DNA from 2 places in the Brucella pseudogrignonensis genome. Region 1 is predicted to be linked to the other one. Evidence: predicted binding sites of a transcription regulator. Region 1 holds the regulator's gene; the other holds the start of a gene.

Region 1 (7,515 bases):
ATGTCCCGTCAGCCGCTGATAACGCGCAAGATCGATGCCTTCGCGCAGCCGCAGCCCCATCATCAGGAACTCATCGCCTTCCTGATTGCCATTGAGATATTCTTCTTCAATGATGCCGTGACCGTTGGTCTCGACCTTTTCGAGCCATGTTTCGGGATGCTTTTCGGTCATTGTAACCGTGCGCGTGCCGTTCTCGACAAAACGCCCATGCGCACCGGGACCGATGCCAACATATTGCCCATAACGCCAGTAAACCAGATTGTGCTGGGACTCGCGTCCCGGCACAGCATGATTTGAAATCTCATAGGCAGGCAGGCCGTGTTCTGCCGTGATCTTCTGCGTCTCTTCATAAAGAGCCGCAGCATGATCCGGCTCTGGCGTAGTCAACTTTCCAGCCTTCCAGAGATTATAGAACTGCGTGCCTTCCTCAATCGTCAATTGATAGAGCGATAGATGATCGGCAGCCAGATCAATGGCTTCTTTCAGCTCTTCGCGCCATGCCTCAATCGTCTGGTTGGGCCGCGCATAGATCAAATCAAACGATAACCGTGGGAAAATCTCACGCGCCAGCCGGATTGCGGCCTTGGCCTCATCGACCGAATGCATGCGTCCGAGACGACGCAGATCAGGGGCGTTCAGCGCCTGAATGCCGAGCGAGACGCGATTAACACCCGCCGCGCGATAGCCGCGAAAACGATCTGCTTCCACGCTTGTCGGGTTGGCTTCCAGCGTCACTTCAATATCAGGAGCAACCGACCAGCGCGCGGCAATGCCATCCAGCAGACTGCCAACCGTCGAAGGCTGCATGAGCGATGGCGTGCCGCCGCCCAAAAAGATACTCGTGACAGTACGCGAACCTGTGCGGGCGCGCAGTGTGTCCATCTCGCGATTAAAGGCGGCCGCAAAGCGATCCTGATCAACCGGTTGATGACGTACATGGCTGTTGAAGTCGCAATAGGGGCATTTGGCCAAACAAAACGGCCAATGCACATAAACACCAAACGCGGTTTCTCCGTCCGCGCGTGCAATCGGCAAAATATCAGCGGATGGAGAAAAGTGATGGTTCATTCGAGCTCATCCGAAACAACACCAAGCGCCTTTTCAGCAAACAGCTTGAAAGCACGTGCACGATGCGAAAGTGCGGACGCATCGCCCGGCTTCCAGCCATGCTTTTCATCAGCAGTCATTTCACCAAAGGTCTTTTCGTAGCCTTCCGGCTTGAAAACCGGGTCATAGCCAAAACCAATATCGCCGCGCGGAGGCCAGATCAGCGTGCCTTCCACTTCACCGCGATAATATTGAGCTTCGCCATCCGGCCATGCAAGGCAGATGACCGAAACAAAACGCGCCTTACGCTGGTCCGGTGTGGTTGCACCCTTTTCCTGCAAAAGATCTTCAACCTTCTGCATCGCCATATTAAAATCACGCGTGCCGTCTTCGGTCTCCGCCCAGTCAGCCGTGTAAACGCCCGGATCGCCGTCCAGTGCATCAACCATCAGGCCGGAATCATCAGACAGAGATGGCAGGCCGGTTGCCTTCGCAGCAGCGAATGCTTTGATGTAAGCGTTTTCCTCGAAAGTCGTTCCGGTTTCTTCCGGTTCCGGCAAGCCAAGAGCCGCAACAAAACTGACCTCAAAGCCAAAGGGCGCAATCAGTCCATCGAACTCACGCAACTTTCCTGCATTGTGCGATGCGACGATCAGTTTGCCTTTTTCAAGGTGTCTCATTTCAGTTCTACCTTTTTACGCGTGATCTTATCCGAAAACCGATACCCACTTTTCGGGATCATGCTTTAACTCCAAAGTTTCGGCTCGGCGAATTCCAGCGAGTTGCCAGAAGGATCGCGAAAATAAATCGAACGCGCACCATTCGGCCATTCGAAACCGGCCTCGATAGCAATGTTGTGCTTTTCGAGATAGCTGCGCCAATCATCGATTTCATGATGTGAGGCAGCAAAACATATATGTCCCGGACCCGCAGCCCCATGTGGTGGCACCGGCAGCGACCCCGGCAGAGGTGGTTTTAGCGTTTCTTCCGCTTTGAACAACAGCAAGATGCCGTCACCACAGCGGAAGAATGCATTGCGTTCGCTCACCTTGCCCACCGGCTCAAGCCCGATAATGTCGCGATAAAACGCAATCGCTTCAGCAACATCACGAACATAGAGCGCGGTTTCAAGAATGCGGGTTGCCTGCATCGTCTAGCCTCTCACAAACAGGAGAAGCCCCAAACTATCAGGCAAATGCTGCCTTCTGCAACTCGACGAGCTGTTGAATGCCGCTGCGGGCAAGCTTCATGAGAGCCGCAAACTCTTCTTCCGAGAATGGCGCACCTTCAGCCGTGCCCTGAATTTCGACAATGCCGCCCTTGCCGGTCATCACGAAATTGCTGTCGGTTTCAGCAGCCGAATCTTCAGCATAGTCAAGATCAAGCACAGGCTGGCCTTCATAGATACCGCACGAAATGGCCGCGATATGGTCTTTGAGCACTTTTTCGATGCGGATCATCTGACGTGCTTCCATCCAGCGCAGGCAATCATGCAAGGCGACAAAACCACCGGTAATCGCAGCCGTCCGTGTACCGCCATCAGCCTGAATGACATCGCAGTCAACCGTGATCTGGTATTCGCCCAATGCCTGAAGGTCGACGACAGCGCGCAGCGAGCGGCCGATCAGACGCTGGATTTCCTGCGTGCGGCCACCCTGCTTGCCGGCTGCTGCTTCGCGGCGCATACGGTCGCCGGTCGAGCGTGGCAGCATGCCATACTCCGCTGTGACCCAGCCTTTGCCGGAATTGCGCATCCAGCCCGGAACCTTTTCCTCTAAGCTTGCGGTGCAAAGAACGTGGGTGTCACCGAACTTTACGAGGCATGAGCCTTCTGCATGTTTGGAGACGCCGCGCTCGAAAGAGACGGCACGCATTTCATCAGCAGCGCGCTTGGATGGACGCATTGTATTTCCTCAATTCGTTTTTCGTTGCGGCTTTTTAGGCTTGTCGTGCAGGAATGGAAAGGAATTTCGCATGATCCTTCAAGAGAGATGTTGAGAGAACTGTCATTATTGGCGCAAAGCCTTTGACGCCTTGGGTTGTGCGCTTATATTTATAGCATGCAATTCAGAGGCTTCGCTCTAAGACCATGATCAAATCACCGGAACATCAGCTGCTTAATTCGCTCGACCAGCGGTCACGCGATATTTTCCGACTGATTGTTGACAGCTATCTCAATGATGGTGATCCGGTCGGCTCCCGCAATCTATCGCGCCTGTTGCCGCACAGTCTTTCCCCTGCGACCATCCGCAATGTGATGAGCGATCTGGAGCAACTCGGTCTCATTTATGCTCCGCATATTTCTGCCGGGCGTCTGCCAACGCAGATAGGGCTTCGTTTCTTCGTCGATGCTTTTATGGAAGTGGGCGATCTGCGCGCTGATGAACGCACATCGATTGAAGCACAGGTGCGCTCGGCGGGGATGAACAATTCGGTCGAAAGCGTTTTGACAGAAGCCAGCCAGGTTCTGTCTGGCCTGTCGCGCGGCGCGGGCCTTGTGCTTGCCACCAAAACAGAGGGTGCGCTCAAGCATATCGAATTTGTGCGTCTTGAACCCACCCGCGCATTGGCAGTTCTCGTCATGCAGAATGGCGATGTGGAAAACCGCGTTATCAATCTGCCAGTCGGAATTTCTGCGTCGCAGTTGGTGGAAGCATCGAACTTTCTCAATGCGCATATTCACGGGCATACGCTTTCGGAAGCAAAATCGGAACTCGAAAAGCTTTCGCAAGAAACCAGACAGGAACTCGATCAGCTTTCACAAGAACTGGTGGAGCAAGGCATCGCCGTCTGGAGTGGCGCGGGGTCTGACCAACCCGCGCGTTTGATTGTTCGTGGCCGCGCCAATCTGCTTGAGAACATTCATGCTCAGGAAGATATTGAACGCCTGCGTCATCTGTTTGATGATCTCGAAACAAAAGACGGCATGATTCAGCTGCTTGATCTGGCTGAATCGGGTTCGGGCGTGCGAATCTTTATCGGTTCGGAAAACAAATTGTTCTCTCTCTCAGGCTCTTCTCTGGTAGTGGCGCCCTATCGCGATAGTGAACAGCGCGTTGTTGGTGCGCTTGGCGTGATCGGCCCGACCCGACTTAACTATGCGCGCATCGTGCCGATGGTCGATTACACAGCGCAAATTGTATCGCGATTGTTGCGTTAAGTTGTAAGACTTAACAAGGCTAACAAATTAGACCTTGATTTTAGCGCCGCGAAACTCGATATCCGGCTCAAACACACTTCAAGACGGAAGACACAAAATGGCTGATGAAAAAAACACACCGGAAACCCCCGATCTTGAGCAGCGCGATATCAACAATCCTCGTGATCGTGATGCGCTGAAGCGTGCTGCCGACGATTTTCTGAAAAGCCGCAAAGCGGAAGCGCGCGCTGAGGTCGAAGAAGAGAATGTTGACGCGGAGAACCTCGCTGCCAACACCATTGCTGCGCTTGAGGCAGACAATGCAGAACTGAAAGACCAGATGTTGCGTCTGGTTGCTGAAATGGAAAACCTGCGCAAGCGCACACAGCGCGATGTGCAGGACGCACGCAGCTATGCAGTTACCAATTTTGCCCGTGACATGCTGTTGGTGTCCGACAATTTGCGCCGCGCACAGGATGCGATCCCTGCGGATGCACTGGAAAGTGACGCAAATCTGAAATCACTCGCCGAAGGCGTGGAAATGACCGAGCGCGCGATGCTGCAGGCATTGGAACGCCACGGCGTAACGAAGCTCGATCCTGAAGGCCAGAAGTTCGATCCAAACTTCCATCAGGCGATGTTTGAAGTTCCGAATCCGGAGCTTCCAAACAACACCGTTGTTCAGGTTGTTCAGGCGGGCTTTGCGATTGGTGATCGCGTGCTGCGGCCTGCGATGGTTGGCGTTTCCAAGGGTGGACCAAAGGTTGCTGCCGATGCGGCACCTGAAGGAAACGCCGAATAAACAGGCACTTCATTTTAAACATCGGAGAAAGAGCAGCGAGACGCCTCGCCGCTCTTTCTTTTTGTGTTTATTTCTCGAATATTGGCTCCAAAGAAGCCGGGAGGCCAGCGCGTGACGGTCTTTGATTTTGCAAATTTTGCAGGCGTTTTTGTCTTCGCGGCTACTGGGGCGCTTGCCGCCTCGCGCCGTCAGCTTGACATTATCGGCTTCATCTTCCTTGCAAATATAACCGGCATCGGTGGAGGAACCATCCGTGATCTGCTTCTTGGCGCACCGGTTTTCTGGGTGATCGAGCCGTTTTATCTGCTGGCAGGAACTTCAGCCGCAATCTTCGTTTATTTTACAGCGCATCTGGTTGAATCGCGCTACCGGCTGCTGCTCTGGTTTGATGCTATCGGCATGTCCGCCTATACGGTCGTTGGCGCAGCAAAAGGCCTGACACTCGGTTTCGGACCATCGGTTGCCATTGTCACCGGCATCTTCACCGCAACACTTGGCGGTATTTTGCGCGATATGGTCGCGGGTGAACCATCCGTACTGATGCGGCGTGAAATCTATGTGAGTGCGGCCCTTGCCGGTGCATGTCTTTATGTCTTGCTGGAGCGGTTCGGAATCGATCCCATTTATGCCGGAATTGCATCCGCACTGACTGCCTTCGTCGTGCGTGGCGGTGCGCTTTATTTCGGCTGGAACCTGCCCGTTTATAAAAGTCGTCCCGGTCGCACCGAGGAAGAGCTCAAGCGCGACCGGATTGTACCCTGATTAAATGAGCTTGGCCTGTGTTGCCACAGCCTTGAGGTCAATCAGCGGACGCGGCCCCATCTGCTGGATAATCATGCCAGCCGCGAGTGAACCAAGACGTGCGCAATCCTCGAGCGAACGATCCTTCGTATAGCCATAAAGGAATCCTGCGGCATAGAGATCGCCAGCGCCGGTGGTATCAATCAGTTCTTCAATCTCGATAGCAGGCACTTCAATTGTCTGCTCGGGCGTTACAACGACCGCGCCTTTTTCAGATCGTGTGACAATCGACAATTCACAATCCTTGCGGATCGCTTCGATTGCTTCATCAAGCGTCTTTGTCTGATACAGCGACTTGGCTTCGTCTTCATTGGCAAAAACAATATCGACCGTGCGGCTGCGCATCAGATCAAGAAATTCTTCACGATAGCGATCAACACAGAACGGATCAGAAAGGGTCATCGCGACCTTGCGGCCATGTTCATGCGCAATCTTGGAAGCGAGAACGATTGCTTCCTTGGCGCGTGGCGGATCCCAGAGGTAGCCTTCAAAATAGGTGACGCGTGCATCAGAAACTTTGGAACTCTCTACGTCTTCCGGCCCGAGTTCAACACAGGCACCAAGATAGGTGTTCATCGAACGCTCGCCGTCGCCGGTTACGAAAATCATCGAACGCGCGGTTGGACTCCCTTTTTCAAGTGGGCGTGTATCGAAAGCAACACCCTGTGCGCGAATGTCATGCGCAAAAACCCGGCCAAGATGATCTGTAGCGACCTTGCCAAAATAGGCAGATCGCCCGCCAAGGCTTGCAATGCCCGCAGCCGTATTGCCTGCGCTTCCGCCCGACATTTCCGTAACCTGACCGTTGATGCGGCTATAAAGCAGTTCTGCCCGATCGCCATCAATCAGGTTCATGGCGCCTTTGATGATGCCATTTGTTTCAAGAAATGCATCGTCGGTGCGCGAAATAATATCGACAATGGCATTGCCAATGCAAAGTACGTCGAATGTAGCCATGAGCTGGTCTGGACTCCCCTTTGATCAGCTGCCAGTTTTCATCAGTCACTTAGTGACGAAGCTGGCGGCAGAAATATCGGGGTCGGTTTAACGCTTTGTCGGTGCTTTGACCACCCACTTAGACTTTTGGACTGTGGGTTTGGGATATTGTGCAGCGCATTGCGCTTTCCTATTTTTACGTCATGAGATTGCGAAAAGTGGACAAAAAATGATCCTTGAAGCGGCATTAAAAGCTCTAAAACGTCTTCCTACACCGGAATTCCGCTCAGTTTTGTGGAAAACGCTCGGTCTGACGCTCGTGCTGCTGATCGGTCTATGGGTCGCAATTCGTCAATTATTTTTTACCTTCGCATGGCCGTGGATGGAGCAGATCCTGCCCGGTATGCCCGGATGGGCTGGCTGGCTTGGAATTGTGGCCGCTATCGTTGCAGGCTTGGGACTCGCACTCGTGCTCGCGCTGATGATTGCGCCCGTCACAGCGCTAGTGGCGGGTATTTTTCTCGATGACGTTGCCGATGTAGTCGAGAGCGAGGATTATCCGGGCGAGCCTAAAGGAACAGCCTTACCACTTGGGCGCTCCATCGTAGCATCGCTCAAATTTTTAGGCGTTGTCATCCTCGGCAATATCATAGCGCTGTTTTTGCTGTTCATACCGGGGATCAATCTGATCGCCTTTTTTGTGATCAACGCCTATTTGCTTAGCCGGGAATTTTTTGAATTTGCTGCCATGCGCTATCGCTCAGAAGCAGAAGCGAAGGCGCTACGCTCG
Region 2 (7,515 bases), on a different contig from region 1:
AGTCGCCTGTGCTGCGCAATACTCGGATGGATTTCTTAGAAATCCATGCCGCCCATGCCGCCCATACCGCCAGGCATGCCAGCAGGAGCTGCATCCTTCTTAGGCAGTTCAGCAATCATGGCTTCAGTCGTGATCAGGAGACCAGCAACCGATGCTGCATTCTGCAGAGCGGTGCGAACAACCTTAACCGGGTCAACAACGCCAGCCTTGATCAGGTCGCCGAATTCGCCATTGGCTGTGTTGTAGCCATAGGTGTCCGAGCCGTTTTCAAGGATCTTGCCAACGATAACCGAAGCTTCTTCACCAGCATTGGTCGTGATCTGGCGAGCAGGAGCCTGCAGAGCGCGACGAACGATGTTGATGCCAGCTTCCTGGTCAGGGTTTGCACCCTTAGCAGCGATCTGCGACGAAGCGCGGAGCAGAGCAGTACCACCACCAGCAACAATACCTTCTTCAACCGCAGCGCGGGTTGCGTTCAGGGCGTCGTCAACGCGGTCCTTCTTTTCCTTAACTTCGATTTCAGTTGCACCGCCAACGCGGATAACTGCAACGCCACCAGCGAGCTTAGCAAGACGTTCCTGAAGCTTTTCGCGGTCGTAGTCAGAAGTGGTTTCTTCAACCTGCTGCTTGATCTGCGAAACGCGTGCGTCGATTTCAGCCTTCTGGCCTGCACCATCAACGATCGTGGTGTTTTCCTTGGTGATCGAAACTTTCTTCGCACGGCCGAGCATGTCGAGCGTAACGGTTTCAAGCTTGATGCCGAGATCTTCGGAGATAACCTGACCGCCGGTGAGGATCGCGATGTCTTCGAGCATTGCCTTGCGGCGATCGCCGAAGCCAGGAGCCTTAACAGCAGCAATCTTCAGGCCGCCACGCAGCTTGTTGACAACGAGTGTTGCAAGCGCTTCGCCTTCTACGTCTTCAGCGATGATGACGAGTGGCTTCGATGTCTGAACAACAGCTTCGAGCACTGGCAGAAGAGCCTGCAGGTTCGAAAGCTTCTTTTCGTGCAGAAGGATGTATGCGTCTTCGAGATCAGCAACCATCTTGTCTGGGTTGGTGACGAAGTATGGCGACAGGTAGCCGCGGTCGAACTGCATGCCTTCAACGACTTCGAGTTCGGTTTCAGCGGTCTTGGCTTCTTCAACCGTGATCACGCCTTCGTTGCCGACTTTCTGCATCGCTTCAGCGATCATCTTGCCGATTTCGGCTTCGCCGTTAGCGGAGATGGTGCCAACCTGAGCAACTTCTTCCGAAGTGTTGATCTTCTTGGCCTTGCCGAGAAGGTTTGCAACAACTTCAGTGACTGCGAGGTCGATACCGCGCTTCAGGTCCATCGGGTTCATGCCGGCAGCAACAGCTTTTGCGCCTTCCTGAACGATAGCCTGGCCGAGAACCGTCGCAGTGGTCGTGCCGTCACCGGCAGTGTCGTTAGTCTTGGAAGCAACTTCGCGCAGCATCTGTGCGCCCATGTTTTCGAACTTGTCTTCGAGTTCGATTTCCTTAGCGACCGATACGCCGTCCTTGGTGATGCGTGGAGCGCCGAAGGACTTGTCGATAACAACGTTACGACCCTTAGGGCCGAGCGTTACCTTAACAGCGTCAGCGAGGATATCGACGCCGCGCAGCATCTTTTCGCGCGCTGTGCGACCGAACTTTACGTCTTTAGCAGCCATTTTACTCTCCTGGGAAATGTCCCGGTCAGATTATGGTGAATTGAAATTCAGGCGGTAACTAAACTCTGGCTTCGCCGATACCGGCGCGAGCCCGAAAAATTAGCCAACGATGCCCAAAATGTCGGATTCTTTCATGATCAGCAGATCTTCGCCGCCGATCTTAACTTCTGTGCCCGACCATTTGCCGAACAGAACCTTGTCGCCAGCCTTCACTTCGAGAGCGATCAGCTTGCCTGCTTCGTCACGAGCGCCAGCGCCAACAGCGACGATTTCGCCTTCCTGTGGCTTTTCTTTAGCGGTGTCCGGGATGATGATCCCGCCAGCGGTCTTAGCTTCCGATTCAACGCGACGAACGACGACGCGGTCATGAAGCGGGCGGAACTTGATATCAGCCATGGTATAACCCTTGGTGTTATAGACGTTGAACCCTGTTAACGGATCGAACCGATCCGCGCTTGTTAGCACTCGATCTATCTGAGTGCTAACGTACCCAAGAGATAGAATTGGTCTTATTCTTTGTCAAGGATCGTTGCCGTTTTTTGACGAAAGCAAAAAATAATTTTTGCTTAATGGAGATTTCGCGCTGTGAAAGCCCGATGGCGTCGCATGTGGGGACTATACTGGCGTGTGGCAAGGCAGGCGGAAAAATATCCACCAACCCATGGCTACTTGCAGGGTTATGGTCAGGAATCGGTCAGTTTGGTTAACGATGTCTGTGCCCGGTCAAGCCTGATGGGGGAAGGCCAGGATTGAACACAATCCGTTCATTTGGACGCAGAGCGTTGCAAGCGTGGTGACAGAGCGGGCTCATTCTTGTAGAGGAAACCGCATGGTGCGCTTGCGCATTGTCCGACTTAACCGGCAAGAGGCCGGACCCAGCATATTGAGGAAAACAATGAAGCTGCCTGAACGCCTGGACGATCTGACGGATGGATATGATGCGATCTTCTGTGATGTCTGGGGTGTTTTGCACAATGGCGAAGTGGCTTTTGCAACTGCGGTCGCAGCACTCAAGCGCGCGCGCGCCAAGGGCATTACGGTTATTCTGGTTACCAATGCACCGCGTCCGTTTGGCAGCGTGATCGCACAGATGACGCTGCTTGGCGTGCCGGAAGACGCCTACGACCGTGTTGTTACATCTGGCGATGTCACCCGCGATCTGATTGTCGAAGGCCCGCGCAAGATTTTCCATATCGGCAGCGAGCGCGAATTGGCGATCTACGAAGGCCTCGATGTCGAACTGGTCGAAGAGTTTGAAGCCGCTGGTGTCGTCTGTACCGGACTTTATGATGACGAAACCGAAACACCAGAAAATTACGCGGAATTGCTTCAACGCCTTCGCTCACGCAACCTGCCTCTGATTTGCGCAAATCCCGATATTATGGTTGAGCGCGGTCCGCGACTCATCTGGTGCGCGGGTGCGCTGGCGCGTGAATATAGCCAGCTCGGCGGTCGCACACTGATTGCCGGCAAGCCGCATCGTCCGATTTATGAAGCGGCTTCAAAGGCGGTCGAGGAAATTCGTGGTCGTCCCGTTGATAAGTCCCGTATACTGGGCATCGGCGATGGTGTGCTGACAGACGTAAAGGGCGCTGCGGATTACGGTCTTGACGTACTCTATATTTCCGGGGGCGTTCATGCTGCCGATTATACGTTGGATGGGAATGTTGATCTCGAGAGAATGACTGCTTTCCTGCAAAAACATGGACATTCTCCAATCGCCTCGCTTTATGCTCTTGTCTGATACCTGTTTCGAGAATCTGCTTCGATCATGACAAAATCTGCTTTTCAGCGTCTTTCAGGAACAGATGCATTGCCGCCTACGCTGCGTAATTGCGTGGTGGCGATTGGCAACTTCGATGGTGTTCATCGCGGTCATCAGGCTGTCCTTGAACGCGCGCTGGAATTGGCAGATCGCGATAATTTGCCCGCAGTGGTGCTGACCTTTGAGCCGCATCCGCGCAGTTTCTTTAAGCCTGATGAGCCGGTCGAGCGGTTAACTGATGCTGCCGAAAAAGCGGAAATCCTTCGGTTCATGGGTTTTAACGCCGTGGTCGAGCAGCCGTTTACGGCTGAGTTCTCGGGCCAGTCCGCTGAGGATTTTGTGCGTAATATCCTCGTCGATCGGCTGCATGCCAGCCGTGTCGTGACTGGCTACGATTTTCATTTCGGTAAAGGTCGGCGCGGTACACCGCAATTTTTGGAGCAAGCTGGGCAGTCTTCGGGCTTCAGCGTATCTCTTGTGGACGCATTTAGCGACGAGGGGGGCAACCTCGTTTCCTCGACGCGTGTTCGCTCGCTCTTATGCGCTGGCGAAGTGTCAGAGGCGGCGGGCCTGCTTGGTTATCGCTATCGTGTGAGTGGCGAAGTCATCCATGGTCAGAAGCTTGGCCGCACCCTTGGTTTTCCGACCGCTAACATGGTGATCGACGATCATGTCAGTCTGAAGCACGGTATTTACGCTGTGCGGTTCCGCCGAGCAGATGGCGTACTGCATGACGGCGTTGCCAGCTTTGGCCGACGTCCAACAGTGGCAAGCGATGGCAAGCCGCTGCTTGAAACCTTTGTTTTTGATTTCACCGGCGATCTCTATGGAGAAATCGTTGAAGTGTCGTTCTTCGGCTATTTGCGCGGTGAAGTGAAATTCGATGGCCTTGATCCGCTGATTGCGCAGATGAAGCGCGACGAAGAAGAATCACGCGCGATTTTGGCGGGTGCAAAACCTTTGTCAGAACTGGATCGACTTCTGTCATTTCCAGCATATTAGTGTTTACTTGCAACACTTGGATAAATATGTGCTGATGTTTCTACCTTTGATTTAAGTTTAATTTTACATATTCCGTTCAACAGTAATAAATATCCTTAAATTTTATGGGGAACTGTTTTCGGAGTTTCATGTGACGCGTATTGTCTCTCTCGCCTTTGTTACAGGCGCCGCATTGTTCGTTGGTCCTCTTTCGGTCATTGCCGCAGATATGCAGCAGACAGATGTTTATGTGACTCAGGAAGTGAAGCCTGCCCGTAAATATCCATGGTCGGGCGATTGGTATCTCAAGATCGGCGCAGCCGGAATGATTGCGCCGAAGTTTGAGGGATCAAACAAGTACCGCTTTTCAGGACAACCATTGATTTCTCTTGGCCGTCAGGGTGAAGCAGAGCGTTTTTCATCGCGCAATGACAATGCGGCCTTTGCTTTCATCGATACGGATCGTTTCCGTGCCGGTGCAGTCGGCAAGCTGATGTTCAAGCGAGATACCGATATTGACGGTCTGCATGAAACGAAATTTGGTGGTGAAGCCGGTGGTTTCGTTGATGTCTATCCAACCGACTGGCTGCGCGTTCGCGGCGAAGTGCGCCACGGTATCCGTGCGCATAAGGGCGTTGTTGCCGATATTGCGGCGGATGCGTTTTATGACGTGACGCCAGTTGTGCGCGTTTCGGCTGGACCGCGCGCTACCTTCGCTTCCAAAGATTATATGCGCACTTACTATGGTGTGACGGCTGAAGAAGCTGTGGCTTCTGGCCTGAAAGAATATCGCCCGGGCGGCGGTTGGGAATCAGTCGGCGTTGGAGGTGCTGTTACCTGGCGCGCAACTGACAAGATCGATACGAGTCTTTTTGCAGAATATAATCGTCTTCAGGATAAAGCCAAAAACTCCAGCATCGTGAAAGATCATGGTTCGCCGAACCAGTTCACAGTCGGCGTATCTGCGACCTATCGTTTCGATTTCTCGCTGGATTGATCAAACTAAGCCAATCTGTAAAGTTTTCAATCTGTGAAGTTTATTGGGGCAGGGCTGCAAGTTTATTGCGCCCTGCCTCTTTATTCCTGCGAAGGTCATTGCTAAAAGCGTGCTCATGATGACGGATTTTCGGCAAATTATTGCGGCCATACGAATTATTGGCCCGGCCTTCCTCTAAGCCTTGATGGCGTTGCGTGAATTGCAATGCATGGCAGGAAGGTCCGGGAACGACCGGCTATGCCTCGCAACTTTCTAAATATTCAAGCATTTTCACCCGCCACATTGCCGTGCGGGATTACAGGCAAATGATAAAATGACCGACACGACCGCTAAGATCGATTATTCCAAGACGCTCAATCTTCCGCAGACCGAATTTCCGATGCGCGCAGGCTTGCCAGCTCGCGAGCCGCTTTTTGTGCAGCGCTGGGAGGAAATGAACCTCTACAAGAAGCTACGCGAAGATGCGAAAGACCGTCCGCTTTATGTTCTGCATGATGGCCCTCCATATGCAAACGGCAATATCCATATCGGCCATGCGCTGAACAAAATCCTCAAGGACGTCATCACGCGCTCTTTCCAGATGCGCGGCTTCAACTCGAATTATGTGCCAGGCTGGGATTGCCATGGCCTGCCGATCGAATGGAAGATCGAAGAAAAATATCGCGCGCAGGGCAAGAACAAAGACGAAGTCGCAATCAACGAGTTCCGCAAGGAATGCCGTGATTTTGCAGCTGGCTGGATCAAGGTTCAGTCTGAAGAGTTTAAACGTCTCGCAATCTGCGGCGATTTTGAAAATCCCTACACCACGATGAACTTCCATGCGGAAGCCCGTATCGCAGGCGAACTCTTGAAGTTCGCAGCCTCCGGTCAGCTCTATCGTGGTTCAAAACCTGTCATGTGGTCGGTGGTCGAACGTACAGCGCTGGCAGAAGCTGAAGTTGAATATCACGACATTGAGTCGGATATGATCTGGGTTAAGTTCCCGGTCGCAGGCACGAATGATCTTTCTGGAAGCTCTGTGGTTATCTGGACGACGACTCCATGGACCATTCCGGGCAACCGTGCGGTTTCCTATTCAAACCGCGTTGCTTATGGCCTTTATGAAGTCGTTGCTGCTGAAAATGATTTCGGCCCGCAGGCCGGAGAAAAGCTGATCTTTGGCGATAAGCTCGCTGAAGAATGCGCAAAGAAGGCGAAGCTTGAATTCAAGCGTTTACGGGATGTGTCGTTCGAAGAATTGGGCGCAGTTACACTCCATCATCCGCTCAAAGGCTTTGCCGGTGGATATGAGTTCGTGGTTCCTCTTATCTCTGGCGATCATGTCACCGATGATGCCGGTACGGGCTTTGTACACACGGCACCGAGCCATGGCCGCGAAGACTTTGAAGCATGGATGGATGCGGCGCGTGAACTTGAAGCGCGCGGGATTGATTCAAGCATCCCGTTCCCGGTTGGCGATGACGGCTATTACACCAAGGACACTCCGGGCTTTGGCCCTGATCGTGAAGGCGGTCCCGCACGCGTTATCGACGATAACGGCAAAAAGGGTGATGCGAACGAATCTGTCATCAAGCAGCTGATTGCGCGTAACAATCTGTTTGCGCGCGGTCGCCTCAAGCATTCCTATCCGCATTCGTGGCGCTCGAAGAAGCCGATCATCTACCGCAACACGCCACAATGGTTTGTCTATATGGACAAGAACCTTGGCGATGGCACCACGCTGCGCTCGCGTTCGTTGAAAGCGATTGAGGAAACTCGTTTCGTACCTGCTGCTGGTCAGACGCGTCTGCGCGCAATGATCGAAGGCCGCCCGGATTGGGTGCTTTCGCGTCAGCGCGCATGGGGCGTGCCAATCTGTGTGTTTGCCGATGATGAAGGCAATATTCTGCAAGACGATGCCGTCAATAAGCGCATTCTCGAAGCTTTCGAGGAGGAAGGCGCTGACGCATGGTTTACCGATGGCGCACGTGAGCGTTTCCTTGGCAACCGTGCTGATGAAAGCTGGACGCAGGTTCGCGATATTCTTGACGTTTGGTTCGACTCGGGTTCGACGCACACATTCACGCTGGAAGATCGTCCAGATATGAAATGGCCTG

What was found. Region 1 encodes HrcA, which represses chaperone genes, less so after heat shock. Its sites were predicted from a motif close to GTTAGCACTCNCNNNNNGNGAGTGCTAAC; they were not measured.
Positions count from the first base shown of each region.
Region 2: the regulator HrcA is predicted to act here: its motif matches at 2,134-2,162, upstream of groES (co-chaperone GroES).

Region 1 covers NZ_JAVLAT010000001.1:1,577,272-1,584,786, reverse strand. The annotation lists gene hemW (radical SAM family heme chaperone HemW) at 1-1,068, opposite strand, end outside; gene rdgB (RdgB/HAM1 family non-canonical purine NTP pyrophosphatase) at 1,065-1,727, opposite strand; gene RI570_RS07635 (VOC family protein) at 1,793-2,197, opposite strand; gene rph (ribonuclease PH) at 2,235-2,951, opposite strand; gene hrcA (heat-inducible transcriptional repressor HrcA) at 3,137-4,207, shown strand; gene grpE (nucleotide exchange factor GrpE) at 4,305-4,988, shown strand; gene RI570_RS07615 (trimeric intracellular cation channel family protein) at 5,100-5,750, shown strand; gene RI570_RS07610 (adenosine kinase) at 5,751-6,746, opposite strand; gene RI570_RS07605 (sulfate transporter family protein) at 6,955-7,515, shown strand, end outside.
Region 2 covers NZ_JAVLAT010000002.1:167,681-175,195, reverse strand. The annotation lists gene groL (chaperonin GroEL) at 36-1,676, opposite strand; gene groES (co-chaperone GroES) at 1,776-2,072, opposite strand; gene RI570_RS12170 (TIGR01459 family HAD-type hydrolase) at 2,572-3,420, shown strand; gene RI570_RS12165 (bifunctional riboflavin kinase/FAD synthetase) at 3,448-4,443, shown strand; gene RI570_RS12160 (MipA/OmpV family protein) at 4,574-5,419, shown strand; gene ileS (isoleucine--tRNA ligase) at 5,733-7,515, shown strand, end outside.